4 regions of the Mesorhizobium sp. YL-MeA3-2017 genome follow, and region 3 is predicted to be linked to each of the others. Evidence: riboswitches for the same ligand, from Rfam matches in the RefSeq annotation. Region 3 holds a riboswitch; each other region holds the start of a gene.

Region 1 (7,075 bases), 4.0 Mb from region 3:
GCCGCCGAGCTCGGCTACCGCATCAAGCTCTTGGGCGTGGCTCAGCGCACCGAAAGCGGCATCGAGCAGCGCGTGCACCCGACCATGGTGCCGACCGCTTCGGTGATCGCGCAGGTGCATGGCGTCACCAATGCGGTGGCCATCGAGACCGACATTCTGGGCGAATTGCTGCTTTCCGGCCCCGGCGCCGGCGGCAATGCCACGGCGTCCGCGGTGGTCGGCGACCTTGCCGACATCGCCAAGAGCCGCCCCGGCTTCCAGCACGGACCGGTGTTCGGCCGCCCGGCCAAGGAGCTCAAGACCTACAAGAAGGCGCAGATGCGCAGCCACGCCGGCGGCTATTTCATCCGGCTGACCGTGCACGACCGCGTCGGCGTCTTCGCGGCGGTGGCCAAGCGCATGGCCGACAACGACATTTCGCTGGAATCGATCGTGCAGCACGCGGTCGGGCCGGAGGCGGCCGAGAAGAAGACCGTCATCCTCGTCACCCACGAAACCACGGAAGCGGCGGTGCGCAAGGCGGTCGAGGGCATCACCAAGGATGGTCATCTCACCGACAAGCCGCAGGTCATCCGTATCGAACGGGCGGGTTAATCCCGGAGCCACCTGATTTCGGGCAGCCGGCCGAGATTTCCGTCATTCCCGACACTCTCCGGTCGCTTCGCTCCCTCACGAGGTCGGGAATGACGGCGCGACAGGTTGCGGCTGCCTAATATGCTCCGCGCTTGAATAGTGTGAGTTGTGAGTGACTAGCCACACGGGCGTAATCGCTAGCTCATATCCAGCGGCGCACGCGCTTGGCGTAGTCGTGATACTTCTTGCCGAATTTGCCGGCGAGCGTCTTTTCCTCGCGCTCGATCACCGCTTTCTGGGTGACGAAGCCGGCGATGAAGGCGAGCGGTATCAGCCAGGGATTGCCGGTGATCAGGGCGATGCCGATGACGAGTGTGGCCAGCGACAGATAGATCGGGTTGCGGCTGATGCCGAACGGACCGCCGGTCAACAGCTGGGTGGGCATGGCGACCGGGTTCAGCGGCGTCTTGGCCCGAAACATCATGCGGATGGCGGTGAACCACAACGCCACCGCGCCGAGCGCCGCCAGCCAGCCGAAGCCGAACAGGATGTCGCCCAGAACGTCGCCGAACCAGGGCAGCGGGTAGACGATGTCCAGCCCGATGCCGACAATCAGCGCGACCAGGAAGATCACTGGCGGCAGCGGAAACGGCAGGCGTGCGGCGGTGTCGGTCATTGCGGCTCTCCCGTACTCATCGCGTCATCGGTCTGGGCGGTGCAGGTGCTGGCCAGGTCGCCGATGCGGGCTCTGGTCGAGGCCGATGGGTCGCCCTTCATGATGCCGGCCAGCAATCCGTCCTTCTCGACCGCAGTCAGCATGCAACCACAATAGCGCACGCAGAAGGCGGCGTCGCGGCTCTCGAGACACGAGGCCTGGCAGGCTTTGGGGAAGCCGATCTTCGGGTCCTGCGCCGGTGCCGGCCAGATTTGCGCGAACAGCCACACTGAGGCGATCAGAACCGGCTGGTGGAGGAGGTAGAAGGCGAGGCTATGCCGGCCGATGAAGGAGAGCGGGTTGAGCGCCTGGCCGGTGGAGACGCGCGCCAGCCGCTCGAACAGGCCGGCGGCCTTGGCAAGCTTCGCCGCGCCGATACCCGCCAGCACGGCGCCGAACCAGGGAAACAGCGGCACATAGTCGTTCGAGCGCGGATCGGCCGTGGACAGGCCGACCCACAACAGCGCCGGATGGTCGAACAAGGGCGAGCGCAGATAGAAGGGGGCGGCAACCGCCAGCGCCGCCACCGCCAGCGTCACCGGCGCCGGCAGGCGCAGGAAGAGAAGGCCGAGCAGGCTGGCGAGCGCTATCTGGTGCAGGATGCCAAAGAAGATGAAGCTTCCCGGCGTGGCGAAATAGGTCACCAGCGTGATCGCGGCCGCCGCCGCCACCACCATGGCCAGCCGCTTCCAGAAACCCGGCCAGCGGATGCGCTCGCCATGCGCCAGAAGCAGCGATACGCCGACCAGGAACAGGAAGGTCGAGGCGATGCAGCGCGCATAGATCTTCCACGGGCCGTGCGCGGTCAGCCCAAGGCTGGTATAGCCGAAGAATTCGAGATCCCAGGTGAAGTGGTAGCTGGCCATCGCCAACAGCGCCACGCCGCGCAGGACGTCGATCAGCGGAATGCGACGGGAGGGGGAGGTCGAGGTTTCGAGGCTCATGCGGCGGGATTCGGAAATTGCGACTGGGCCATGCCTAGCACGGATGCGGGTGAAACAAGAATGGCGAGGCGAGGGCTTTCCCTTCTCCTCCTCGCGGGAGAAGGTGGCTCGGCGCAGCGCCGAGACGGGTGAGTGGGCTGCAAGGAACGAGGCGGTGCAAGACCTCATTGTGCCAAATCGCGCAAACCCGTTGGCCGGCTTCGCAATCGGGCACGAGTGCGTCGGTTTCCTGCTACTGGCCTGAGCGTCGCCGACGCAGATTTCCTTCACGAGTCGCGAATTCGAGAATTCATGTCCACGCATGTCCGCCATCCCATCTGGCTACCGGCCGTACCGCCGGCGGATGCGCGCACCTTCGCTTCGCTCTATTCGATCGAATCCTGCGCCCGGGCGACGATCGCCTCGGTCATTCCCATCCAGGCCTACGAGATCCTGAAGAACGAGCAGACGGTGTCGATCCTCTACACCATCGTCTCGTTGCTCGGCCTGTCGGCGACGCTGTTCATGCCGATGCTGATCCACCGCTTCGCGCGCCGCTGGGTCTACACCGCCGGCGCGCTTTTGCTCGCCATCGGCTCGCTGTTTTTCGTCACCCATTCCTTGCCGGGGCAGATCTTCGGCATGCTGTGCCGGGTGATGGGGGCGAGCGCGCTGTCGATCACGCTCAACCTCTACATCATGGATCATATCCGCAAGGCGGACCTGATGCAGGCCGAGTCGCTGCGCATGGCGTGGTCGATGATCGCCTGGACCACCGGTCCGACGCTCGGCATTTTCCTCTACACGCATTACGGCATCTATGCCGCGCATGGCGCGGTCGCGGTGTTCGCGCTCTGCCTGCTGGCGCTGTTCTGGTACTACCGGCTGGGCGACAACCCGATGATCGTGCCGGGCAAGAGCCGACCCATCAATCCGCTCGCCAATATCGGCCGCTTCGTGCGCCAGCCCCGGCTGAGGCTCGCCTGGCTGATCGCCTTCGGCCGCTCCTGCTACTGGACCACCTTCTTCGTCTACGGTCCCTTGTTCATGGTCATCACCGGCCAGGGCAAGCTGGCTGGCGGTCTGCTGGTTTCGGCCGGCAACGCGATGCTGTTCCTGGCGATCTTCTGGGGCAGGGCGGGCAAACGCTACGGCGCCCGCAACGTGATGACGCTCGCCTTTGCCGGGATGGCGATATCGCTTTGGCTGGCCGGCGCCATCGGCGAACTCGTGCCGCTCGCCACTGCCGGCCTGTTGCTGGTCGGCGCCCTGTTCACCATCGCATTGGATGCCATCGGTTCCACCGCCTTCATGCGCTCGGTGCGCACCTATGAGCGTCCGCAGATGGCGGCCGTCTACCGCACCTATCTCGACTTTTCGGAGCTGACGCCGCCGCTGGTCTATTCCGTGGTGCTGGCCTTTTTCGGGCTGGGCTCGGTCTTCGCCACGCTTGGCTGCCTCGCCGCCGTCTGCGGCCTTGTCACCTGGCGCTACCTGCCGAAGTCGATGTAGCGAGCGCCTTTCCTTCTCCCGCAAGGGGAGAAGGGATGGCGCCCGGTCCGCACGATGACGCTTCTGCATCCACCGATGGCGGAATTTGGTTTGCCGGGCGGCGCAATTCTCCCTATAGTCCACGATGTCGTCGGTCCCTTCGGGACCAAGAGGGAATACGGTGGGGAGGGAAGAAAATGTCCGTCCGAAACCGTGGCTGCCCCCGCAACTGTGAGCGGTAGTCCTCTCCAATGCCACTGAGGTTCGCCTCGGGAAGGTGGAGAAGGGCGCAGATCCGCAAGCCAGGAGACCTGCCGGCGACAGCAATGATGGCAATGCCCTCGGGTGGAGGGCGAAAGGACAGACCATGAATACCGCAACCATTTCCCTCGGCGCCTCGACCTCCTCGCAGTCGCGCTTCCTGCAACTGGCGCTGGCCGGCCTGCTCGGCATTTTCATCGTCGGCTTCACTGGCTTCTCGCATATCGAGGCCGTGCACAACGCCGCCCACGATGCACGCCACTCGATGGCGTTCCCCTGCCACTAACCAGGGGGAACCCACCATGTCTGTTTTTCGCAACGTCGTGTTCGTCGCGGCGATCGCTGGGCTATTGGCCGGCATCGTGCTCGCCTGCCTGCAGGCCTATGCCACCGTTCCGCTGATCCTGAAGGCCGAGGTCTATGAACAGGCCGGCGGCGGTCACGAGCATCCGGCGCCGGCTGCTCCCGCGGCTGATGCCGGCGCGGCCACCACCGCCATGAGCACGCCGGCCCCGGCCGCCGCCGCTCCGGCCGAAGAGGAAGGCTGGGCGCCCGCCGATGGCGCCGAGCGCTTCTCCTTCAACGTGGTCTCCAATATCGTCACCGGCATCGGCTTCGCGCTGATCCTTGTCGCCTTCTCGGAATTCGCCGGCGGCATCGGCAACTGGCGCCAGGGCGTGTTCTGGGGTCTGGCCGGCTTTGCCGTCTTCACGCTGGCGCCGGGCCTCGGCCTGCCGCCGGAACTGCCGGCCATGCCCGCCGCCGACCTTCTGCCCCGGCAGATCTGGTGGGTGGCAACGGTGGTGGCAACGGCGATCGGCCTGGCGCTGATCGCCTTCCGCCGCTCGCTGCCGCTGACGATCCTGGCGGTCGCGCTGATCGTCGCGCCGCACATCGTCGGCGCGCCGCAGCCGGCAAGCTACGACACGCCGATCCCGGAAGGCCTGCACCACCAGTTCGTGGTGGCGGTCACCATCACCAATCTGGTGTTCTGGCTGGTGCTCGGCGCCGTCGTCGGCATCGTGCGCGGTCGCTTCACCGGGCAGGCGTCGAACCTTCGCGACAGCTTTGCCTGATCGGCAAAGCGTTTGCTTCATCATCGGCGGTGCGCGCTCGGGCAAGAGCGCGCATGCCGAAAAACTCATTACAGCGCTGCCGGCGCCGTGGACCTACATTGCCACCGCACAAGCCTATGACGAGGAGATGCGCGAGCGCATCGCCCATCACCGCGCCCGCCGTGGCGAAGGGTGGGAAACGCTCGATGCGCCGCTCGACCTTGTCGGCGCGCTCACGAGTTTGCCGTCGGGGCGGCCGGTGCTGGTCGATTGCCTGACGCTCTGGCTCACCAACCACATGCTGGCCGAACACGATGTCGAGGCCGAATGCGCGCGCCTTGTCGCCACGCTCGCCAAACCGCGCGGCCCATGGTTCGTGGTTTCCAACGAGGTGGGCCTGGGCATCGTGCCCGACAATGCGCTGGCCCGCCGTTTTCGCGACGCCGCCGGGCGTCTCAACCAGCAGGTCGCCTCGGTCGCCAGTGAAGTGGTGCTGACGGTTGCCGGCCTGCCGCTCAAGGTGAAATGACATGACCGGGATCGACGAGGCGGAAGCCGAGCGCCATCGCGCCAAGATGGCCAAGCGCAAGGCCGTGCAGGACGCCGAGGTGGCGGCAAAGACAATCGAAAAAGGCCTGCTGATCGTCAACACGGGGCCCGGCAAGGGCAAGACCACCGCCGCCTTCGGCCTGGCGCTGCGCATGCTGGGTTACGGCCGGCGCGTCGGCGTTGTGCAGTTCATCAAGGGCAAATGGCACACCGGCGAGCGCGAGGCCTTCGCGGCTTTCGGCGAGCGCGTCGTGTGGCATTCGATGGGCGAGGGTTTTACCTGGGAAACGCAGGACCTGAAGCGCGACGTCGCGGCGGCGCAAGCCGCCTGGGTCAAGGTCGAGGAACTGATGGTCGACCCGTCGATCAGCCTCTTGGTGCTGGACGAATTGAACATCGCGCTGCGCTACGATTATCTCGACCTCGACCGTGTCGTGGCGGCGCTGAAGGGCCGGCGCGAGGGGCTGCATGTCGTCGTCACCGGCCGCAACGCCAAGCCGTCGCTGGTCGAAGCCGCCGACCTCGTCACCGAAATGGGCGCCACCAAGCACCACTTTTCCGCCGGCGTGAAGGCGCAGCAGGGCATCGAGTTTTAGGCACCTTTACTTCCCTTCTCCCCCTGAGGGAGAAGGTGGATCGGCGCGTAGCGCCGAGACGGATGAGGGGTGTTGGAAGAAACGAGACGGCGCGAGAATAGAATTGCTTCGGCGCTATCCTGGTTTGGGTAAGTTGCGCTCCGGCCAACACCCCTCATCCGACCTCGCCTTCGGCTCGGCCACCTTCTCCCACAAGGGGAGAAGGAAGACCGCCGTCGCCTACCACAGCACCAGCGCCACCACCCCGAACAGCGCGATCAGCAGCATGTCGGCCGCCCAATAGAGCCGGAGCGCTTGGCGGATGTCAGCGCTGGTGACGGCGGTGCGGCCGCCTTCGCCCATATGGCGGCCTTCGACCAGCACGCCGCCATAGGAGCGTGGACCGGCGAGCGCCAGACCCAGCGCACCTGCCATCGCGGCTTCCGGCCAGCCGGCATTGGGCGAGCGGTGAAAGCGCGCGTCGCGCCACATGGCGCGCCAGGCCTCGGCCGGGTCGGCACCCCTGACGAAGAAGGCGGCAGCGACGATCAAAAGGCCGGTCAGGCGCGAGGCGGGCAAATTGATCAGATCGTCGAAGCGCGCCGCCGCCCAGCCAAAGGCCTCGTGGCGCTCGCTGCGGTGGCCGATCATGGAATCGGCGGTGTTGGCGGCCTTGTAGGCGACGCCGCCGGCCAGCCCGCCGATGCCCAGCCAGAAGGCGGGCGCGACGATGCCGTCGGAGAAATTCTCGGCCAGGCTTTCGATCGCCGCGCGGCCGACCGCCGCCTCGTCGAGTTTTTCAGGGTCGCGGCCGACGATCATGGAGACCGCCTTGCGGCCGGCCGTCAGCCCGCCCGAGTCCAGCGCGTCCGCCACCGCCTCGACATGGGCAGCCAGGCTCTTCTGCGACAGCAGCGAACTCGCCAGCAGCGC
Region 2 (7,075 bases), 3.9 Mb from region 3:
TGACACCGAACGCGGCTTCGGCTTCGCCGGGTCAGTGGTGTCGAGTACGATAACGTCGGCCTTGCCGCCAAGCGCTGCGACAGCCGCCGCGAAGCCGCCAATGAAGGCGACGTCGGCGGAACCCTCGAGGATGTCGCGGCCGGGATCGTCGCCGGTATGCACGAGAAGATCAGCCTCCGCGATACGGCCGGCAAAGGCACCGGGCGCAGCTGCCCCTTCGCCTTCGGCGCCGCCATAGGCGTGCGAGGCTGCATCGAGATAGGCGCGGCCAAGCTCTTCGCGGCTTTGCCATTCGCCGCTGGCCAGCATGGCTTCCAGGCCGGCGCCGTAGGTGCCGGGCGAAGAACCGAAGATGCGTGGCTCGACCCGCCCTGCGGCACGCGTGGCGGCGGCGAGCGGATTTTCGGTGTCGTCCTCGTCTCGCTGGGCAACGGCGCGCGCGGCGGCGTCGATGAGCGCGATCTGGGTTGGGAACATGTCGCGGAACAGGCCTGATATGCGCCAGGTGACGTCGACACGCGGCCGCCCAAGTGCCGCCGGCGGCAGTACTTCGATGCCGGTGATACGGCCGGTGGCGGCATCCCATTGCGGGCGGCAGCCCATCAGCGCCAGGCCCTGGGCAATCTCCTCACCGCCGGTGCGCAGCGAGGCGGAACCCCAGAGATCGATGACCAGAGCGCGCGGCCAGTCACCATGGCTTTGCATGAAACTGACCACGATCTCGTCGGCAGCGGCCTTGCCGAGATCAAAGGCGGTCGGCGTCGGCATGGTGCGCGGATCTGCGGTGAACAGGTTGCGCCCGGTGGGCAGCACGTCGGTGCGGCCACGCGCCGGCGCGCCCGCCGGCCCTGCGGTGATGTGGCGGCCGTCGAGCGCGGCCAGCAGGGTGGCTTTTTCATTGATCGCGCTTTGCAGGCGCAGTGCGTTGGCCTCGCCATCCGGCGCGCGGCCATAGATATGCAAGCCGTCCTTGACCGCGAAATCCTTGACGTCGCACAGCCAGGCGTCGATGCGACGCAGCGCTTCATCTGGCGCGTCGGTCCTGGCGACGCCGGCTTCCGAGGCAAGGCCGGTCTTGGAGGCAGTCTCCACGATCAGCTTCGCCAGCCGGTCGCGACGGCGGCGGTCGAGCCCATCGGCCTGCGCATATTCGTCGACCAGCCGCTCCAGTTCCTGCTGGCTTTCGTCCAGGCCCGCGCCGGTCAACGGCGGCGGCAGATGGCCGAGGGTGACGGCGGCGATGCGGCGCTTGGCCTGTGCGGCCTCGCCCGGATTGGAGACGATGAAAGGATAGATGACCGGCAGCGCGCCAGTGACGATCTCGGGGAAGCAATTCTGCCCAAGCGCCACCGTCTTGCCGGGCAGCCATTCCAGCGTTCCATGGGCGCCGACATGGACGATCGCCTGCACGCCGAGCGATTGCTGCAGCCACAGGCCGAAAGCGACCAGTTCGTGGCGCGGCGGCAGCGTCGGGTCATGATAGTCGGCGCGCCGGTCCGCCGAGCGGCCACGATCCGGCGCCAGCGCCACGGTGACGTTGCCGAAGGTGGCCGCACGGAAGGGGAAGCGGGACGATGCCGCCGGCTCGCCCCAGGCTTCGACCACTATCCGGCGTGCCTCGTCCGGCAGATGTTCGGACAGTATTGCGTAGTCTTCCAGCGAAAGCCCTTCGCAGTTCCGTTCGAGAAGATCGAGCAGCACGCGCGGCGATTGCGGAATCTTCTCAACCGCGTAACCGGCCTCCTTAAGGTCGTGCAGCATGGCAAGCACGGAGGAAGGCACATCCAGACCGACGGCATAGCCGGTGCGCCCCGGTGCGCTCGGATAGTCCGGGATCAGGATGGCAAGGCGGCGTTCGCTCGCCGGTGTCTTTTGCAGCCGGATATGGGCGGCGATGCGGTTGGCGACGCTTTCGACACGATCGGGTTCCGGCCGGTTGGCGAAGGCGCGGAAGGCAAGAGCGGCATTCGCCTCGACCTCGGCCTTGAAGGAGACGGCGCCGGCGAGGATGCGGCCATCCAGCTCCGGCAGCACGACATGCATGGCAAGGTCGGCGGGCGCTAGCCCGCGCTGATTGGTTTCCCAGGCGTCACGGCGCGTGGTGGCGACGATGATCTGGAACACCGGCACGCCGGCACGGTCGAACAGCGTCTCGGTGCCGGGTTCCGCGCCGGAAGCAAAGGCGGTGGCGGTGACGATCGCCGCCGGCTTTAGCTCGCCGAACGCGGTCTCGACAAAATCGAGCGAGGTCTTGTCCTTCAAGCTGGAAACGAAGATCGGCACCGCGGCGATGCCGCGTGCCTGCAACGCTTCAGCCAAAGCATCGATAGGCGCGGCGTCGGCCGCCAGCAGCATCGAGCGGTAGAACAGGATCGGGACAACGGGGTTGTTTCCTTCTCCCCGTTCACGGGGAGAAGGTGCCCCGAAGGGGCGGATGAGGGGCGGCTCCTGCCCGTCCTTCAGACCCCCCTGCTGGGATATTCTCCCCGTGAACGGGAAGAAGGAAGCCAATCCATCCGCCACACCAATGCCCGGTTGATAAAAACCAGCCTTCGGCACTTCGACCGGCTGGGTTGCGACGACGTTCCGGCCGCAAAGCCCGGCCAGGCGTCGCACGAGCGCCGTCATGTTGGCTGCGCCGCCCTGGCGGAAATAGGAAAGCAGCGCCGCCAGCTCATCCGCGGGCAAGGTGGAGGCCTCGGTGAGCCGCAGGTCTTCATCGTGCGATTCGCCGGGCAGCAGCGCCAGCTTGATGCCCTTGGCACCCGCCACCGCGGCGAGCTGGTCGCAGCCGTAGCGCCACCAGTCGTGACCGCCGAGGATGCGCACCAGGATCACCTTGGCGTGTTGGGCCACGCTGTCGATCCACAGATCGACCGACATCGGGTGGCGCAGATCCCGCAACGCCGCCAGCCGCATCGAAGGCAGGTTGCCGGCATCCGCCTGCCAGGCCGATGCCAGTCCGGCCAGATCGCTGTCGGTGAACGACAGCGCCACCATCTCCGCCGGCTGCTGGCGCAGGTCGACTGGCTCGGCGATGTCGTCGAGCGAGGCGGAGGTGGTGGTCAGGATGTGCAAGTCTTACCCCACCAGAATACGTTCGATGGCCGGGCGGTCGAGGCCCTTCAGACCGATCACCACCAGCCGCGAGCGGCGGTCGTCGCTAGCGGTCCATGCGCGGTCGTAATAGTGGTTCACGCGCGGGCCGACCGCCTGCAGCAGGAGCCGCATCGGCTTGGCGTCGACTTCGACGAAGCCCTTCACACGCAGCACGTTTTCCTTCTCTGCGGCGTCGGCGACGCGGCGGGCCAGTTCGTCCGGATTGGCGATCGAGGGTATCTCGACGACGAAGCTATCGAAGTCGTCATGCTCGTGGTCGCCCATGCCGTCGTGATGGCTCTTGCGGTTCTCGATGTCGTCCTCGACCGCCAGGCCGAGACCGAGCAGCACGGAAGGATCGACCTTGCCCTGGGCGGTCGGCACCACCTTGACGGCGCGTGCGACGTGCTCGTCCAGCACGGCATTGGCTTTTGCCGTGCCAGCGGCGTCCATCAGGTCGCTCTTGGAAAGGATGATCAGGTCCGCGCAGGCGACCTGATCCTCGAACACCTCTTCGACCGGATCGTCATGGTCGAGCGAATCGTCCGCCACGCGCTGGGCGGCGAGCGCGTCCATGTCGGCGGCGACACGGCCTTCGGCCAGTGCCGGGCCGTCGACCACGGCGATAACGCCGTCGACGGTGACGCGGTTCTTCACGGTCGGCCACTGGAAGGCCTGCACGAGCGGCTTCGGCAGAGCGAGACCCGAGGTCTCGATCAGGATATGGTCGACCTTCGGCGTGCGCGACAGGATCTGGTCGAGCGCCGGCACGAAATCGTCGGCTACGGTGCAGCAGATGCAGCCATTGGCGAGCTCGACGATGTTTTCCTCCGGGCAGGTGTCGATGCCGCAGCCCTTGAGGATTTCGCCGTCAACGCCGACGTCGCCGAACTCGTTGACGATCAGCGCCAGCCGCTTGCCCTTGGCGTTTTCGAGGATATGGCGGATCAGCGTCGTCTTGCCGGCGCCGAGGAAGCCGGTGACGACGGTGCAGGGCACGCGGGAAACGGAAGCGGTCATGTCTAGTCCTTCAGCATGGTAAGGGGAGGGATGCGCGCGATCAGGCCGCGCTTCAGCGAATCAGGGCGGCCGCGCCATGGGATGAGGCCGTCCTCGGAGGTGACGAAAAGTTCTGCGCCGGCGACGAGGTCGGGGCCGCTTTCGGCGGTCAGGTCGCCGAAGACATAGCTCCAGCAGCCGTCGCGCAACAAGGCGGCGGAGAGCCGGCGCTTGCAGTTGCCGAGACATTCGACGGTGCGGACTTCGATGTTCCGGTTATCCTCGGCGGCGGTGCGAGTAGCCTCGGCCAGCAGCGCGCCGGCACGTGGACGCGCGTCCGAGCCGGTCTCGTCGCGGCACGAGGAACAGACGATGATGGTGACGGGCGCGGTGTCGGCGTCTGCCGCAACACCCGCCGTCTCAGCCGAAAAACTGCCGTTGCGATCCAAATCGGACTCCTTGCCCGGGACACCCGCCAGGCGTTGGGGTTTTGGTCGGACGGCAGGTCTCCTGGCTCGCGGGTCGTCGCCTCGGTGCCGCCTTCCCGGGAAATCCCAGTGGCTATCGGCCTTGGCTCGTCGCTCACAGTTGCGGGGACAGCCGCGGAGTTGAGGTTTTTGAACCTCGCACCGCATTCCCTCTTCGCTCCTCCCGGTGAAGAGAGGAGACCGTCTTTGCCGGATTTAGGCTTGGGCGGGCCGTGCTGTCAACGCATGGTTACGGCGGATGACGTCGCATGCGTGGCCATGCCAGTCCGGCGCCGATCTGGCGATCAAACCACGACGCATTCGCGATTGCGCCGTTCGATGTGTAGATTGGCGGCCAGGAAGTCGATGAAAAGCCGCGTTTTGGCGAGCGGCAGGCGAGCGGCCGGCCAGATGACATGAACCGGGACCGCCGGTTGTTCAAACGCTTCGAGGATCACCTCGATTGCGCCGCTGTCGACGAGATCCTGCACTTGCCAAAGCGGTACGCGGCCGATGCCAAGACCGACAGCGACGGCGGAATGGCTCGCCGCGGCGTTGTCGAGATGCAGCCGTCCGCTCACCTTGACGGTCATCGGTCTGCCGCCATCCTGAAATTGCCATGCACCAGCGTCACGGTCGGTGTTGCGGAAAACGCATTGATGTTCCGCCAATTCACGCGGATGCCGTGGCCTGCCATATTTGTCGAAATAGGACGGAGCGCCGAAGACCACACGGCGCATGACACCGAGCCGGAGCGCCTTCAAGTCCGAATCCGGCAGCTCGCCAATGCGGATGGCAAGGTCGAGCCCTTCCTGGGCAAGATCGACGAAGCGGTTCGAGAGGCTGAGTTCGACCTCCACCTTGGGGTGCATTTCCATGAAGCGCGCGACGATGGGGATGAGATAGCTTGGCCCGAACAATTCCGGCCCGCCGATCTTGAGCAGCCCGGAAGGTTCGGCGCTGCGATTGCCTGCCTCGGCCCTGGCCTCGGCAATCTCCGAAAGTGCCGGTTTCACGCGGCGGTAGAAATCATATCCGGCTTCCGTGGGCTGCGCCTTGTGCGTGGTGCGGCGCACGAGCTCAACGCCAACGCTTTTTTCAAGAGCTGCCAGCGAACGGCTGACCGCCTGCAACGAGCGGCCGAGATGCCGGGCAGCGGCTGAAAGATTTCCGCGTTCCACGATTGCCAGGAACGCTTCGACATCACCAAACCGATCCATACCGTTCTCCGATTTTCGAGAGACGGTATCACGAATTGGCCCTCTACCAACCGAAGGGCGAGAGACCGATGTTTCAGGACATGCGGATCCAATATGGAAGGAAAACGGGATGTCCGATGTGAACAGGAAAACCGTGCTCGTGGTTGGCGCTTCCGGCCGCAGCGGCGGCTATGTCGCTGCCGAGCTTGCCCGGCGTGGCGTCATCGTGCGGGCGTTGGTGCGCAACGAGGCTGCCGCACATTCGGCGCGGAACAATGGCGCTTCCGAAATCGTGGACGGTGACCTGCGCGATGCCGAAAGCCTCGACGCTGCGCTCAGGGGTGTCCATGGCGTCTACTATGTCGGTCCACCTTTCGTAGCGGACGAACCGGCACTCGGCATCGCCATGGTGCATGCGGCGAAACGGGCAGGGGTGGGCAAGTTCGTGTTTTCTTCGGTCATTCATCCGGCCAACGGACTGGCCAACCACGCCAGCAAATTGCCCGTCGAAGAGGCGCTGCTGCGCTCCAATCTCGACTACACCATTCTTTACCCCGCAACACTGTTCCAGAACATCGCGCCGGCGTGGCGAGCCATTGTCCGGGACAGTATGTTCGTCGAACCCTTTTCGAACACTGCGCGGCTGGCGCGGGTCGACTATCGCGATGTCGCCGAAGTGGCTGCCGAGGCTCTGACGGATGACCGGCTTGCCTATGGCTCCTTCGAGCTCGCCGCAGACGGTATGTACAACCGCGTCGAGATCGCCGCGATGATGAGCGCCGTGCTCGGACGCTCGATCGAGGCGGTGGAACGCAGTTTCGAGGAGTGGGCAGCTGTCGCCAGGCCGCCCTTTGAGGGGGAAGCGCTGCAGCAACTCGCGCGCGTGTTCGAATCCTATTCGGCCTTTGGTTCTGCGGGAAACAGCCTGACGCTGCGTACCATCCTCGGACGCGAACCACGCACGTTGCGCCAGTATTTCGAAGAGCTTGCTGCCGCCGAGCCTGGCGAGCCGATGCGGGCTTGAACGGGCTGTTTATTCCATCACCACGTTCGTCCTCTGGCCCTGCCGAAGTTGCCTCTTGCCGGGGTTCGTCTGCTATCGTCTGATGCTATCTGAGGATAGCAACATGGCGGAGCCGTCCGGCTCGGCCGCATCGGAGAGGAGAAGGTAATGGCGGTTCAGAAGGTGGCGGTGGTGACTGCCGGCGGCAGCGGCATGGGCGCGGCGGCGGCGCGCAAGCTGGCAGCGGACGGCTACAAGGTCGCGATCCTGTCCTCCTCCGGCAAGGGCGAGGCATTGGCCAAGGAACT
Region 3 (7,075 bases):
GCATCGGCGGAAACCGGCGGTCCCGTCAGATCGACGGATATCCCCCAGTTCGGTTGCGATCTGGGCGATGGCCGCCATGGCGCAGAGGTGGGACGAGGTGTAGGCAGCCGAAGTCTCGCGCTGCGTCGTGCGCAGCACCGCATCGGCATCGCCGATCGCCGCCTCGGTTCCGGCAATGGCCACGACGCGGCAGCGCGCCTGCCTGGCGACATCGAACAGCACACGCGAATAGTGCTTCACGCCGGTGTGAGACAGGATGATGAACACGTCCTTTTCCGACGGCCGATAGGCATCCGTGTAGCATGCGAGGTCGTAGGAATTGACCGGCCGGGCATCGGCGCCGGCGGCGCGAAGCATCCAGGCGCCGGCCAGGGCCGCGCAATAACTCGTGCCCATGCCGGCCAGGAACACGCGCCGCGCACCGGCCAATATCGTGGCCGCTTCCGCCGCCGGCTTCCACTCTTCCGAGAGAACCCTTCTCAGGTCGGCGGGCTGCCGGTGGATGGTTTGATACAGTGCGGATTCGGTGCCAATGGCCATTGTCGCTTCTCCAGATGTCGGCCGCTGGTCATCAGCGGCTGTCCGCATGTTGAAGCGTTATCTTGTCCCACTTCCAGTTCCAGAAAATATCGGATTTCATGGGCCATTGGTCTTGAACGCGTCGCGGGGACAATGATGGCAACGAATATGGGTGAACTGGCACCGCTCGGCATCGACCGGCGGCAGGGACGTTCGCTCGGGCGCCAGCTCTATCACCAGCTGCGCGCGAAGATCCTCGCCGGAGAGCTGCCGCCGGGAACCCGGTTGCTTTCGTCCCGCAATCTGGCGCTGGAGCTGGACATCTCCCGCAACACCGTCGCTGAAGCGTTGAGCCAACTCGTCGCCGAGGGCTATCTGGAGGCGCGGGCCGGCGCCGGAACCTTCGTCTCCCGCATGCTTCCCGAACGCAGTTCGACGCAGCCGGCGCCTGGCGCCGACGTGCCGGAAGCACGGCCCGGGTCGGTGCTGTCCGCGCGCGGCCAGGCTACGCTGCGCCACGCATTGGCGCCGCAATCCCGCAATCCGGCCTTCACGCCGGGCTTGCCTTCGTCCGAGGCCTTTCCAGCCAAGGCGTGGGCGCAATGCGTCGCTGCCGCGTCGCGAACGACGCGTCATCAGCTGGCGGAACACGACGATCCACGCGGAAACGCGCAGCTGCGCTCAGTGGTCGCCGCCTATCTGAGGGCCGCCAGGAATGTCCGCTGCGAGGACGATCAGGTCTTCATTGTCGGCGGCGCCCAGGATGGCATTGATCTCCTGTGCCGCGCCCTTTTTGCGCCGAATGATGAAGCGATTGTCGAAGAGCCGGGCTACAGCGGCCTGAAGAGCGTGCTTGCCTCATGGGGACTGTCCGTTCGCCCAAAGCCCGTTGACGGGGAGGGGTTGATCGTCCCGGCCGACAGCGCCGAGTGGTCCGGGGCAAGGTTGATCTGCGCAACACCGTGCCACCAGTTTCCGCTCGGCATGACGATGAGCCCGGCGAGGCGGTTTTCGCTGCTTGCGGCGGCGCGCGCGGTCGGTGCCTGGGTCCTGGAGGACGATTACGACAGCGAATACCGGCATCTGGGCAATCCGCTGCCGGCGCTGCAGGGCCTGGATGGCGGCGAGCGCGTCATTCATCTCGGTTCCTTTTCCAAGATGCTGTTTCCCGCCTTGCGGCTTGCCTATCTCGTTGTTCCGAAGCCCCTTGTCGATCCGCTGTGCAACGTCCGCGCGGCGACCGGCAACCACGCACCGGCCGCAAGCCAGCTGGCGCTTGCCCGCTTCATGGAACGCGGTCATTTCACCCGCCATCTGCGCAAGATGCGGCGACATTATTCGCTTCGTCGCGCGCGTTTCGTAGAGCTGCTCGAAAACAATCTGTCCGCCTGGCTGAAAGTGTCAAACAGCGAATGCGGCCAGCATGTCATCGTGGAACTGGACGAAAACACTCTCCGAGGGATCGACGACCAGGCTTTGGCAAGGGCGGGCGAAAAGCTCGGCCTGACCCTGGTGCCGCTTTCCGCCTTCTACGAGGGCACGCCCCGCAAGCAGGGTTTTGTCCTGGGCTTCGGCGCGCTGTCGGATCAGGACATGCTGAAATCGGTCGAGCAGTTGCGCGGGCTGCTAGCGACATTCACCCCGAAGGCCTGACCGACAGTTGCGCACACGCAATTGCCGACGTCATGTCGCGCGGGCCGTGCCGAAGACCCGCACGACAATTCCGCCGACACAGGAGATTTCAAACCGAGGCTTGCCTTTTCAAAATATGTTACGTTATAACAAAACTACCTCGCCAAGGCGGGCACCGATGCCGGACGTGACGACACGGCCCGTCCGCACCCTTTGCCTCACCCGCCGCAGACCTCATCGTCATCCCCGGAAAGCAGCCATGCCCCAACCCAGTCCAAACCGCCTTCCCGTCACCGTGCTCTCCGGCTTCCTGGGGGCGGGCAAGACGACGCTTCTCAACCACATCCTGCACAACCGCGAGGGCCGCCGCGTCGCAGTCATCGTCAACGACATGAGCGAGGTCAACATCGATGCCGCGCTCGTCCGCGACGGCGGCGCCAACCTGTCGCGCACCAACGAGCAGCTGGTTGAGATGACCAATGGTTGCATCTGCTGCACGCTGCGCGACGATCTGTTGAAGGAGGTGCGCCAGCTCGCCGAGCAGGGGCGGTTCGACTATCTGCTGATCGAATCCACTGGCGTTTCGGAGCCGCTGCCCGTCGCCTCCACCTTCGAATTCCGCGACGAGACGGGCGCCAGCCTGTCCGACGTCTGCCGCCTCGACACCATGGTCACCGTGGTCGACGCGGCAAACCTGTTGCGAGACTATTCCTCCGCCGACTTCCTGCGCGATCGCGGCGCTTCGCTCGGCGCATCCGACGAGCGCGCTCTGGTCGATCTGCTGGTCGAGCAGATCGAATTCGCCGATGTCGTCGTGCTCAACAAGGTCTCGGCCTGCGCCGCGCCCGATCGCGAACTGGCGCGCAAGATCGTCCGTGCGCTCAACCCCGAGGCCGAACTGATCGAGGCGGATTTCGGCCGCGTCCCGCTCGGCAAGGTGCTCGACACCGGCCGCTTCGATTTCGAACGCGCCGAACAGCACCCGCTCTGGTTCAAGGAGCTGAACGGCTTCAAGGACCACATGCCCGAGACCGAGGAATACGGCATCCGCTCCTTTGTCTATCGCGAGCGCCGCCCCTTCGATCCAATGAAGCTGAAGGCATTCGTCAGCCGGCCGTGGCCGGGCGTGGTGCGCGCCAAGGGTTTTTTCTGGCTGGCGACGCGGCCAAGCCATGTCGGCGAACTGAGCCAGGCCGGCGCGCTGGTCAAAACCGGCAGGCGCGGCCTGTGGTGGGCCGCAGTTCCCCGCAACCGCTGGCCCGACAGCAATGAATGGCGGGACGCCATGCTGCCCTATCTCGATCCAATGTGGGGCGACCGCCGCCAGGAACTGGTCTTCATCGGCTGCAATCCCATGAACGAGGTCCATATCCGGGCCGAGCTCGATGCCTGCCTCGTCGATTGTCCGGTCTTCGCGCCGGAGCTGTGGCGCGACATGTCCGATCCGTTCCCGAACTGGGAAGGGCAGGCGGCATGATCATCGCTTCGCTGCGCAAACTGTTCACCGCCCGGAGCCATATCGACTGCGACTGCCACCGCCCGCGCGTTCGTTATACGCCGCCCGGCGATCGGCCCGCCGCCGGCTCCGCGGGCGAGCATGAATGGCCATTGCCACGCGGCGGCCGCCCCAATAGGGTGCCCGACGATGGTTCCCCGAATCGAAAGGTCCGGGGTGAAAAGGGAACATGGTGAGGCTCTTCGGGCCGAGGCCATGGCTGCCCCCGCAACTGTAAGCGGTAGCAAAGTCCGAAATACGCCACTGGCCGACAGGCCGGGAAGGCAGGACCGAGCCGAGACCCGCGAGCCAGGAGACCTGCCATCGCAACGAGTTGACCGGACGGGGTGTGCCGGGAGGAAGCTTAGAGGGCGGCGTCTGCCGTCATCCCGGCCATCCTTCCGCGCCTGATCGAAAGAGAGATCGGTGGAAGGTATTGCTGCTCTTCGACGCAAACGCGTATGCCGCGCGGCGGCCGCGTCGGTCTCGCCACGCACCTCACGCGTCGCATCGGACGTTCTGCCATGAACGGGCCGGTTCTTCAGGCCCGCGGCCTTTGTTACCGGCCTGAAACCGGCGTCAGCCTCGTCGAGGAAGTCGGCATCGACCTGGCAGCCGGTGAAAGGCTCGCCATCATCGGCCCCAACGGCGCCGGCAAGACGACGCTTTTGCGCATGCTGTGCGGCATGCTGCGCCCGAGCCGGGGCACGGTCAGCCTCGAGGGCCAACGGCTCGACCGGCTGTCGATGGCCGAGCGGGCGCGCAGGATCGCCGTCGTCGGCCAGTCCGACCAGCCGGACCCACGCCTGTCCGTCCTCGACTATGTCGGGCTCGGTCGCATCCCGCATGCCAGCCTGCATGGCCAGGCGGACGAGCGCGACATCGTTGTCGATGCGCTTGGTCAGACCGGCCTGCTGCCGCTGCAAGCGCGCGCCATGGGCTCACTCTCCGGCGGCGAGCGCCAGCGCGCCCAGCTTGCCCGCGCCATCGCGCAGCGGCCGACCGTGCTGTTCCTCGACGAGCCGACCAATCACCTCGACCCCCGCGCGCGCGGCGAATTGCTCGAATTCGTTGCCAGGCTGGGCATCGCCGTCGTCACCGTCTTGCACGACCTGCCGCTGGTCGCGCCCTTTGCCACCCATGTCGCCGTCATGGACAAGGCGCGGTTGCGCGCGCTCGGCTCGCCGGTCGAGACGCTGACGCCCGCTCTGGTGCGCGAGGTCTTTTCGATCGACGTGTTGCGGTTCCCCCATCCGGAAGAACGGGACCGCGAACTGACGGTCTTCGACGTTCCGATCCGCCTTTCCCGCTGAACAATCCCAACGGAGTTCCCATGAAACGTCTTGCGCTTGGTCTTGCCCTCTCGCTGTTTGCATCGGCGGCTTTTGCCTTCCCGGTCACCGTCGACAATTGCGGCGTTCCGCTGACTTTCGACGCGCCGCCCAAGCGCGCGGTCATCAACGATCTCAACATGTCTGAAATGGCCTTCGCGCTGGGGCTGCAGCCCGAGATCGTCGGCCTGACCGGCATCACCGGCTGGTACAAGGTCGATGCCGCGTTCAAGGCCGCCCAGGGCGCGATCCCGGAACTCGCGCCGAAGTATCCGACGCTGGAAAACCTGCTCGCGGTCGAGCCCGATTTCTTCTTCGCCGGCTGGTATTACGGCATGAAGCCCGGCGGCGAGGTGACGCCTGATACGCTGGCCCCGCACGGCATCAAGACGCTGCTTCTCACCGAAAGCTGTATCCACGTCGACAAGAACCGCCCGGCGGCGTCGATGGACCTGTTGTTTGGCGACGTCGAGAAACTCGGCAAGATTTTCGGCAAGGAAGAGAAGGCGAACGCCCTGGTCGCCGGCTGGAAGGAAAGGCTTGGCACTATCACCGCCAAGGTCGGCAACCGCAGCGGCACGCGCGTCTTCCTCTACGATTCCGGCGAGGACAAGCCTTTCACCGCCGGCAAATTCGCCATTCCGACCGCGATGATCGAGGCCGCCGGCGGCACCAACATCATGGCTGACATGCAGACCAGCTGGGGCAACACCGACTGGGAGACGGTCGCCGCCAGGAACCCGGAATTCCTGGTCCTGCTCGACTACCAGGATGCGGCCGGCTACCGGAAGCTGATTGATTTTCTTAAAAGCCACCCGGCCATGAAGGAAACGGACGCGGTCAAGAACAACCGCTTCGTCGCCCTTCGTTATGCGGAGCTGACGCCCGGGCCGGCCAACATCGAAGCCATCGACAAGATCGCCAAGGCCATGCACCCGGAGGCTTTCTGAACGTGACGAGGTCCTACGGCGCGGCGATCGGTATTGGCGCGGCACTGATTGTCCTGCTGGCGCTGCTGTCGATCGCCTATGGCTCGACGGTCATTCCGTTGGGAGACGTGATCGCGGCACTTGCGCGCGCCGTCGGCCTCGACGCGGCCGCCGTTTCGGTGCCGGTCGAGAAGATCGTCGTCGACTTGAGATTGCCGAGGGCGATCCTCGCCATCTGCGTCGGCGCTGGCCTCGGCGTCGTCGGCGCGCTGTTGCAGACGGTGACGCGCAACGATCTGGCCGACCCGTTCCTGTTCGGCCTGTCGTCAGGCGCGGCCGCCGGCGCGGTTTCGGTCATCACCGTCTTCGGCGACCGGCTCGGCATCTGGACCTTGCCGCTTGCCGCCTTCGCCGGCGGCATCCTCACCGCGATCGTCGTGCTCTTGCTTGTCGCCCGCATTCGCGGCCAGGGGCCGGAACGGCTGATCCTCGCCGGCCTCGCCGTCTCGTTCCTGTTCACGGCGCTGACCAATTACCTGGTCTTCGCCGGCGACCAGCGCGCCGCCCATTCCGTGCTGTTTTGGACCATGGGCGGGCTCGGTCTCGCCCGCTGGAGCAATATCGGCCTGGCGCTTCTCGGCGCCACCGTCATCCTGGCCTTCGCGCTGCGCTACCATCGCTGGCTCGACGCGTTCCTGGCCGGCGAGAACACCGCCGAAAGCCTCGGCGTTCCGGTCGCCCGCTTCAGGACCTTCACCTTCCTGGCGGCCGCCTTCTCCACCGCCATCCTCGTCTCGGTCGCCGGCGTCATCGGCTTTGTCGGCCTGATGATCCCGCATCTGGCGCGCCGTTTCGCCGGACAGCTCCATCTGCGGCTGGTCATTGCCTGCGCGGTTTTCGGCGCCGTCCTGCTCCTGGCCAGCGATCTCCTGGCCCGCACCTTGCTGCCGCCGCAGGAACTGCCGATCGGCATCATCACCTCCTCGGTCGGCGCGCTCTTCGTGGTCGCGACCTTGCTGCGCAATCGGCTTTGAGGGGGAGGACCTGTCCGCCTATTCGCGATCTTCGCAGGCATCGGCCCGATCGATGCCAACAGCACCGCCGCGCCGTTGAAGCGGCCGGCGAAGGCCGCTACACCAAGTCCCGGATCGGCTTTGCCGGTAAGGCAG
Region 4 (7,075 bases), 1.4 Mb from region 3:
GATGGCGAGCCCCAGACCGGTGCCTTCGCTGTCGCAGCGCTTGCCACGGACGAAAGGCTGCAGAACCGCGAGGCGTTCGTCGACCGGGATGCCTGGCCCATGATCGATCACGCGGATTTCGGATGGCACGAGCACCTCGACAATCACCAGCCGGGTGCCGGCGGCGTGGCGCACGGCATTCAGGATCAGGTTTTCCAGCGCGACCCGGATCGCCGTTTCCGACCCGGAAACCGGCACCAGCCGACCCGGCGTCCGCAATTCGATCTCGATACCCCGCTTCAGCGCCATCGGCACCTGATCGGACACCACCGCCTTGGCGATCGCGGCCAGGTCCATTTCCGCGAAGGCCAGCGACTGGCCGGAGAGGCGGGCAAGCTGCAGAAGCGTGGTCACGATCGAGGCCAGTCGCGTCGTGTCGCGGACCAGCACGCTCCGCAGTTCGGCATCGTTCACCTGTTCCAGCTTGAGGCGCATCTTGGTCAGCGGCGTGCGCAATTCGTGCGCCGCGTTCGCCAGGAAATTGCGCTGCGCCTCGAAGGCCGTGTCGATGCGCGTCAGCGCGGTGTTGAAGGCCGCAACCATGGGCTTCAGTTCGATCGGCGTATCGTCGTCCGAAATCCTGCGGCCATTGGGCAGGCCGTCGATCTGCTCGGCCGATTCCACGACACGTCGCACCGGCCTCGCGATCGAGCGCTTGACCACGACAACAGCGATCGAGGTGGTGGCGATCAAGACGAGACAGAGGAGTTGGACCAGGCCCTGCGAACGCACTGCTATAAGGGCTACAAGGATCGTCTCCCAGGTGGAGAGCCAGATGCCACCGACCGCAACGGTCTTGCGCCCGCCGCCTTGCGTGACGGTCCTGATGCCGAGCATGTCCCGATCGTCCTGCCGATAGCTGAACTCCGAATAGCCTATCTCCTGAGGGACCTGATCGAAGACGCGCCGGGCCGAGGACGGTTGGGTGCCGCGGGTTATGGTCTGGACCCCGTCTCCGATGACATACCAGAATGTGGGTTGCGCCTCGGCGAAGTCGACGATGTTCGTGGCAAGCCGCTTGCTGTCGAGCGCGAGATGTCCGCTCGCGTCATAGGTGATGGCCGCGGACAGAACCTTGGAGAGCTCGGTCGTGTTGATGCGCAGCCGCTCCTCGAGGCTGGTGCTGACGAGAACAGCGAGCGTCAGCACGGTGCTCAATATCATGACGATCGGCATGCCAACGACCAAAAGGGTGGCAACCGGAAAGGCGATGGATCGGCGCAACCGCGTCATTCCGACACCAGCATGTAGCCGATGCCGCGCACGCTTTTGATCACGGCGTCGCAATCGGCTTCACGCAGGCGCCGCCGCAGGCGGCTCACATGCGAGTCCAGGGCGTTGGATTCGATGTCTTCATTGATGTTGTAGACGGACGATTCCAGCGTCTCGCGCTGGACGACGCGCCCCGCGCGCCTCACCAGGGTTTCCAGTATGGCCAGTTCGCGGCGCGGAATCTCCAGCACTTTCTGTCCCACACTCGCCGATCTGTGGTTGAGATCGAACACCAGATTGCCGATCTGCGTGGTGCCCAGCGCGTCCAGGCTGTAGCGGCGCAGGACCGCGCGGGCGCGGGCGACGAGCTCGGTCGGCTCGAAGGGTTTGCCGACATATTCGTCCGCCCCTTTGTCCAGGGCCGATGCGATGTCGAAAGGGTCGTCCAGCGCGGTCAGGACCAAGGTGGCGGGCCGCGGCCGCAGCCGGCGCAGCACCGGAAGCAGCGAAAGGCCGTCGCCATCGGGAAGCCGGCGGTCGATGATCACCAGATCGAACGGATGGGCGATCAAGGCCGCCTCGGCTTCCGCGATTGTCGCAAAAGCGTCGGTCACCCCGATCGCGCTTTCCATGATGTGCTTCAACGAGGATGCGAGCTCGCGATCATCCTCAACGATCAATACGTGCATTGGTCACTGTTGCTTGAGAGGGGTGTGCTTTAGCCGGAGATCACGTCGCGGTCCATGCCGTCAGTATTCGTAGCGCTCGTCGTCGAACGGGCGGTCGCCCCGGCGATCCCTGTCCAGGTCAAATCGCTGCAGACATCTTGAGAAGCTTGGGGTTCCGTCGATAAACCCGTAGGACAGACAGCGTTCCCGATCGCGTGTGTTCTGACAGCCGGACAGAACAACAGCGATACACACCACAGATAACAAACGCATTGCAGGCCTCATCTCGAAATCATTGCGGCACCAGATGCCGTCGCCCTGCTTCGCGTCGTCACATTGCAACAATGTTACGGGTCGATGTTGTCGCTACGCCACCCGCCGCCTGCCGCACAGGCCAGTGCGAAAGTCCTGAAAACGACACGGTCCCGATTCACCAATCCGATACCCCGATCGGAGATTGCTGTTGGCCGCGACATCGCGGCAATTGTCTATTGTCGGTGTTCATGGTTACCTGCACGGGTTCTAATTGAGACGCGCCGCAGCCCGATGGCGCCGGGTGATGAGACGGTCATGTCCGAACAGGAAACGGAACATCGCGAGCGCGAGCACCGGCAACGCGTGCTCAAGGGCGCGACGATCATCACCAGTATCCACACGTCGGAAATCCCCTGCGTCATCCGCAACCAGCATGCCAACGGCGCCGAACTGAAGGTGGCTGCCGACGTCGTCGTGCCGGAACGATTCAGCCTCTACGTGCCGGTGGACGGCGTTGCCTATGAGGCCGTGCTGCGCTGGCGCCGCAACGACCGCGTCGGCGTGCAATTCGTCGGCCAGGGTCCGAAACCGCGCCTCCATTACGGCTGAGGTCGCGGCATCACTGCCATCGCGGCATTCGTTCGCCGGCCCGGTTGACGCGCCGGGCGGCCATGGCTAGCTTCCGAATCGGAATTGGTTCCGCCGCGAGGCGGATGAAAAGGGAACACGGTGAGGCCGAGCAATCGGACGAAGCCGCGACTGCCCCCGCAACTGTAACCGTTGAGCCTTCTTCCACGATGCCACTGGCGCTGACGCGACCGGGAAGGCGGAAGAGAGCGATGACACGGAAGTCAGGAGACCTGCCTGTTCCGGTCACCCATGCTTGATCACGGGGTGTGATCAGGCGCGGTCGTCCGTGGCGGTGACACGACAAAGTGTTGCCGCGTGCCGGAACGGCCGAGAGGTGAAATGCGACCCGTCGCAAATCCTCGCATCGCCACATCCGTCTGCGGTTCGTGATGAACCTTGCGGCGCCGTTGCGCCGTCGATCCTTTTGGGGGCGGAAGTGAAAAAGACTGTTTTCCTGGCCGGCGCAGTGGCGCTGGCTTCGACGAACCATGCCGGCGCGCAGGACGATAATGACCGCGGCGACGTCACGATGCTCGACCGCATCGTGGTCACCACACCGCTGAGACGCGAAACCACGCTGGAGCGCTCGACTTCCTCGGTGACTGTGATCGATGCCAGGAGCATCGAACGCTCGGCCGCGCCCGATCTGCCCTCGCTGCTGAAAGCCTATACAGGCGTTTCCATCATCACCTATGGCGGTCAGGGTGCCGGCGCCAATCTTTATCTGCGTGGCATGTCAGCCAGCCAGACGCTGGTGCTGGTCAATGGCGTCCGGGCGAGTTCTGTCACCACCGGCACCGCCTCGCTCGGCAACATCCCGCTCGATTCGATCGAACGCATCGAAATCGCCAAGGGCGCGCATTCGGCGCAATACGGCTCCGACGCCATGGGCGGTGTCGTCAACATCATCACCAAGCAGGGCGGCCCCTGCGCCGACGGCCGCGACAGCAGCGCCTCCATCACCACCGGCGTCAGCCATCCGTGGGGCGGAACCCTGTCCGGCAATTTGCGCGGCCGCAACGCGAGCGGCGTCGACTATTCGATCGGCGGCAGCGTCATCGGCACGCGCGGCTATGATTTCACCACGCCGACGGCCTGGGGCCACGAGCCGGACGATGACGGCTTCCTGCTCGGCTCGATAAACGCTTCGCTGTCGAAGCAGTTCGACTGGGGGCGCATCTATGGCGACGCGCTGATTTCGCGCAGCCGCGGCCAGTACGACGCCTCCTATCCCGACGCCAATGAAGTCGACACGACAAGTTTCGTCGGCAAACTGGGCGCCGAGATCAAACATGCCGAAGACTGGATCTCGACGATCGAACTGTCGAACTCCGTCGACCGCTCCCGCAATTTCCGCGACGGCGTGGCCGGCGACAGCCGTTTCAATTCCAGCCGCTACGGCATCTTCGCATCGACCCAGAAGGGTTTCGACACCGGCGCCATGTCGCATGTGCTGACCAGCGGCGTGGAGGCCTATCGCGAACAGGTGGATTCCACCGTCAAATTCGACGTGACCGCGCGTACGCTGGCGGCGGTGTTCAGCCAATACTCGCTATCATACGACGCGCTGACGATCGACAGCGGCATCCGCTATGACCACAACGGCCAATTTGGCGGCGCCACCACCTACAATGTCGGCGCGAGCTATGAAATCCTGCCCGACGTCACGTTGCGCTCATCCTATGCCACCGGCTTCAGGGCACCGAGCTTCAACGAGCTTTATTATCCGGGCTATTCCAACCCGGACCTCAAGCCGGAAAAATCCAAATCCTACGAAGTCGGGCTAAACTGGCGGGCGGGCGCCGACACCAGTCTCGACCTCGCCTTCTACCAGACCTGGCTGGCCGACGCGATCGCGTCCAATCCGCCGACTTATCGGCCCTTCAACGTGGCCAAGGCCCGCATCACCGGTTTCGAGGCGGCGCTCGACCACCGCTTCAACACTGAATGGGCCGGAAAGGTGACTGTCGATGTGCGCGAACCGCTCAACCAAGACAACGGCAAATACATCCCCTATCGCGACCGGTTCAAGGCGACGGCCGAGATCACCTATAGCCCGACCGAACAGCTCGATCTGACCGCCCGTCTGCTCTACGGCGCGGCGCGCTATGCCAACGCGGCCAACACGGTGAAACTGCCGGACTATGTGACGATGGACTTCACCGCGCTCTATGCGCTCGACGCCCGTTCGCAGGTGAAGTTCGCGGTCGAGAACCTGTTCGACGCCGAATATTCGACGGTGACGGATTATCGCGCGCCCGGCCGGACTTTCAATCTGAGCTTCACCCGGACATTCTGACGGTGAACGAGGACAAGGCGATGGCACCAGACAGCACAAGCCACACCGGCTGGATCGACCGTGCCGCCGCCTTTGCACTGACAGCGGGCCTTGCCCTCGTCGCGTTTGCCGGCGCGGCGCGCGCCGGCGAGGCGCCGCGACGCGTCGTCTCGACGAATGTCTGCACCGACCAGATGGCAATGCTGTTGGCCGCCGACGGCCAGCTTCATTCCGTTTCCTATCTTGCCGCCGATCCCAACACCTCGGTGCTGGTGGACGAAGCACAGCGCTTCGCGATCAATCACGGATTGGCCGAGGAAGTGTTCCTGATGCAGCCGGACCTCGTTCTTGCCGGCAGCTATACGACGCGAGCGACGGTCGGCCTGCTCAGGAGGCTCGGTATCCGCGTTGAGGAATTCGCGCCCGAAACCTCCTTCGACGACGTCAAGGCGGGCCTCAGGCGGATGGGCGACATGCTCGGCCGCCGCAACCGCGCCGAGGCGCTGGTGGCCGAGCTCGACCGCAAGCTGGCCGCAGCCAGGGCCAAGGCGCATCCCGACATCACCGTCGCTACCTATTACGCCAATGCCTACACCTCCGGCGCCGGCACCCTGGTCGACGCGGTGGTAACCGCGTCGGGCCTGACCAATCTCGCCACCAGGCTTGGCATGTCCGGAACCCAGCAATTGCCGCTGGAGTTGCTGGTCATGGCCAGGCCGGACATGCTGGTCGACAGCGAGGCGCGCTACGCCGCGCCGGCCCTTGCCCAGCAGACCTTTGTCCACCCCGCCTACAGAACGCTGGCGGCGGAAACCGGCAGCATTTCCGTGCCGGCCAGATACACGATCTGCGGCACCCCGTTCACGGCGGAGGCAGTGCAATTGCTTGTCGAGGCGGCCAGCGATCATTCGGGAGCCGAAAAGCCATGAGTGAAACGACCCGCTACCGCGCCCTGCTCGCGGCGCTGACAGTCCTGGTCGTGCTGCTGTTCATGCTGTCGCTGACGGTCGGTCCGGCAGCCATCGCCTTCGGCGACAGCATGCGCGCGCTGTTCTCCGACAAGGCGGACGAAATCGTACTCATCATGCGCGAGATCCGGCTGCCGCGCGCGCTCCTCGGCTTGATGGTCGGCGCCACGCTCGGCCTTTCGGGCGCGGCCCTGCAAGGCTATCTGCGCAACCCGTTGGCTGAACCCGGCCTGATCGGCGTCAGCGCCTCGGCCTCGCTCGGCGCCGTGCTCGCCATCTATTCCGGCCTGACGATGCTGTTTCCCTTCGCCTTGCCACTGGCAGCGCTCGCGGGGGCGATGGTCGCCGTCATCGTCGTGCAGGCGCTCGCCGGAGGGCGCGGCAGCACGCTTACCATCATCCTGGCCGGCGTCGCCGTCTCCAGCCTCGCCGGGGCCATGACCTCGCTAGCGCTCAACCTGTCGCCCAATCCCTTCGCGGCGTTGGAGATCATGTTCTGGATGCTCGGCTCGCTCACCGACCGTTCGATGACCCATGTCTGGCTGGCGGCGCCGTTCATGCTTGCCGGCTGGGCGGTGCTGCTGACACTCGGCCGCGCGCTCGACGCCTTGACGCTCGGCAGCGACACCGCGGCCTCGCTGGGCATCGACATACGCCGCGTGCAGCGCCTGGCGGTGCTCGGCACCGCCGCTTCCGTGGGCGCCGCCACCGCCGTGGCCGGCGCCATCGGCTTCGTCGGGCTGGTGGTGCCGCATCTGCTGCGACCGCTGGTGGGAGCACGGCCCTCGCGGCTGCTGCCGGCTTCCGCCCTTGGCGGCGCGGCGGTGGTTCTCGCCGCCGACATCCTCGTGCGCGTCATCGCACCGGGCAAGGACCTCAAACTCGGCGTGCTCACCGCGATCGTCGGCGCGCCGTTCTTCCTGTGGCTCGTCTATCGCGAACGGCGGAGGCTGGCATGAGCCTGCTGACCCTCACCAGCCTTTCCGCCTCGCTCGGCGCCCGGCGCGTGCTGGAAGACATTTCCT

The links. Region 3 has a riboswitch for cobalamin ahead of QFZ88_RS22825 (ABC transporter ATP-binding protein). Riboswitches for the same ligand answer to the same signal wherever they lie in the genome.
Region 1: linked by a shared signal. The riboswitch ahead of QFZ88_RS04030 (CbtB domain-containing protein) and the one ahead of QFZ88_RS22825 (ABC transporter ATP-binding protein) in region 3 are both predicted to bind cobalamin.
Region 2: linked by a shared signal. The riboswitch ahead of QFZ88_RS04400 (DUF1636 family protein) and the one ahead of QFZ88_RS22825 (ABC transporter ATP-binding protein) in region 3 are both predicted to bind cobalamin.
Region 4: linked by a shared signal. The riboswitch ahead of QFZ88_RS16625 (TonB-dependent receptor domain-containing protein) and the one ahead of QFZ88_RS22825 (ABC transporter ATP-binding protein) in region 3 are both predicted to bind cobalamin.

The regions. Positions count from the first base shown of each region.
Region 1 covers NZ_JAUSVH010000001.1:861,218-868,292, reverse strand. Annotated here, with positions in the region: gene QFZ88_RS04050 (homoserine dehydrogenase) at 1-594, shown strand, start outside; gene QFZ88_RS04045 (methyltransferase family protein) at 776-1,249, opposite strand; gene QFZ88_RS04040 (DUF1624 domain-containing protein) at 1,246-2,232, opposite strand; gene QFZ88_RS04035 (MFS transporter) at 2,524-3,723, shown strand; cobalamin riboswitch at 3,838-4,036, shown strand; gene QFZ88_RS04030 (CbtB domain-containing protein) at 4,070-4,249, shown strand; gene QFZ88_RS04025 (CbtA family protein) at 4,266-5,039, shown strand; gene cobU (bifunctional adenosylcobinamide kinase/adenosylcobinamide-phosphate guanylyltransferase) at 5,032-5,547, shown strand; gene cobO (cob(I)yrinic acid a,c-diamide adenosyltransferase) at 5,549-6,163, shown strand; gene cbiB (adenosylcobinamide-phosphate synthase CbiB) at 6,383-7,075, opposite strand, start outside.
Region 2 covers NZ_JAUSVH010000001.1:941,291-948,365, reverse strand. Annotated here, with positions in the region: gene cobN (cobaltochelatase subunit CobN) at 1-3,078, opposite strand, end outside; gene cobW (cobalamin biosynthesis protein CobW) at 3,082-4,119, opposite strand; gene QFZ88_RS04400 (DUF1636 family protein) at 4,122-4,547, opposite strand; cobalamin riboswitch at 4,581-4,786, opposite strand; gene QFZ88_RS04395 (LysR family transcriptional regulator) at 4,871-5,785, opposite strand; gene QFZ88_RS04390 (NmrA family NAD(P)-binding protein) at 5,895-6,788, shown strand; gene QFZ88_RS04385 (SDR family oxidoreductase) at 6,936-7,075, shown strand, end outside.
Region 3 covers NZ_JAUSVH010000001.1:4,854,403-4,861,477, forward strand. Annotated here, with positions in the region: gene QFZ88_RS22810 (SIS domain-containing protein) at 1-540, opposite strand, end outside; gene QFZ88_RS22815 (PLP-dependent aminotransferase family protein) at 673-2,172, shown strand; gene zigA (zinc metallochaperone GTPase ZigA) at 2,411-3,628, shown strand; cobalamin riboswitch at 3,781-3,987, shown strand; gene QFZ88_RS22825 (ABC transporter ATP-binding protein) at 4,171-4,959, shown strand; gene QFZ88_RS22830 (ABC transporter substrate-binding protein) at 4,980-5,927, shown strand; gene QFZ88_RS22835 (FecCD family ABC transporter permease) at 5,930-6,940, shown strand.
Region 4 covers NZ_JAUSVH010000001.1:3,458,780-3,465,854, reverse strand. Annotated here, with positions in the region: gene QFZ88_RS16640 (sensor histidine kinase) at 1-1,272, opposite strand, end outside; gene QFZ88_RS16635 (response regulator) at 1,269-1,940, opposite strand; gene QFZ88_RS16630 (hypothetical protein) at 2,490-2,783, shown strand; cobalamin riboswitch at 2,852-3,057, shown strand; gene QFZ88_RS16625 (TonB-dependent receptor domain-containing protein) at 3,241-5,103, shown strand; gene QFZ88_RS16620 (ABC transporter substrate-binding protein) at 5,124-6,011, shown strand; gene QFZ88_RS16615 (FecCD family ABC transporter permease) at 6,008-7,009, shown strand; gene QFZ88_RS16610 (ABC transporter ATP-binding protein) at 7,006-7,075, shown strand, end outside.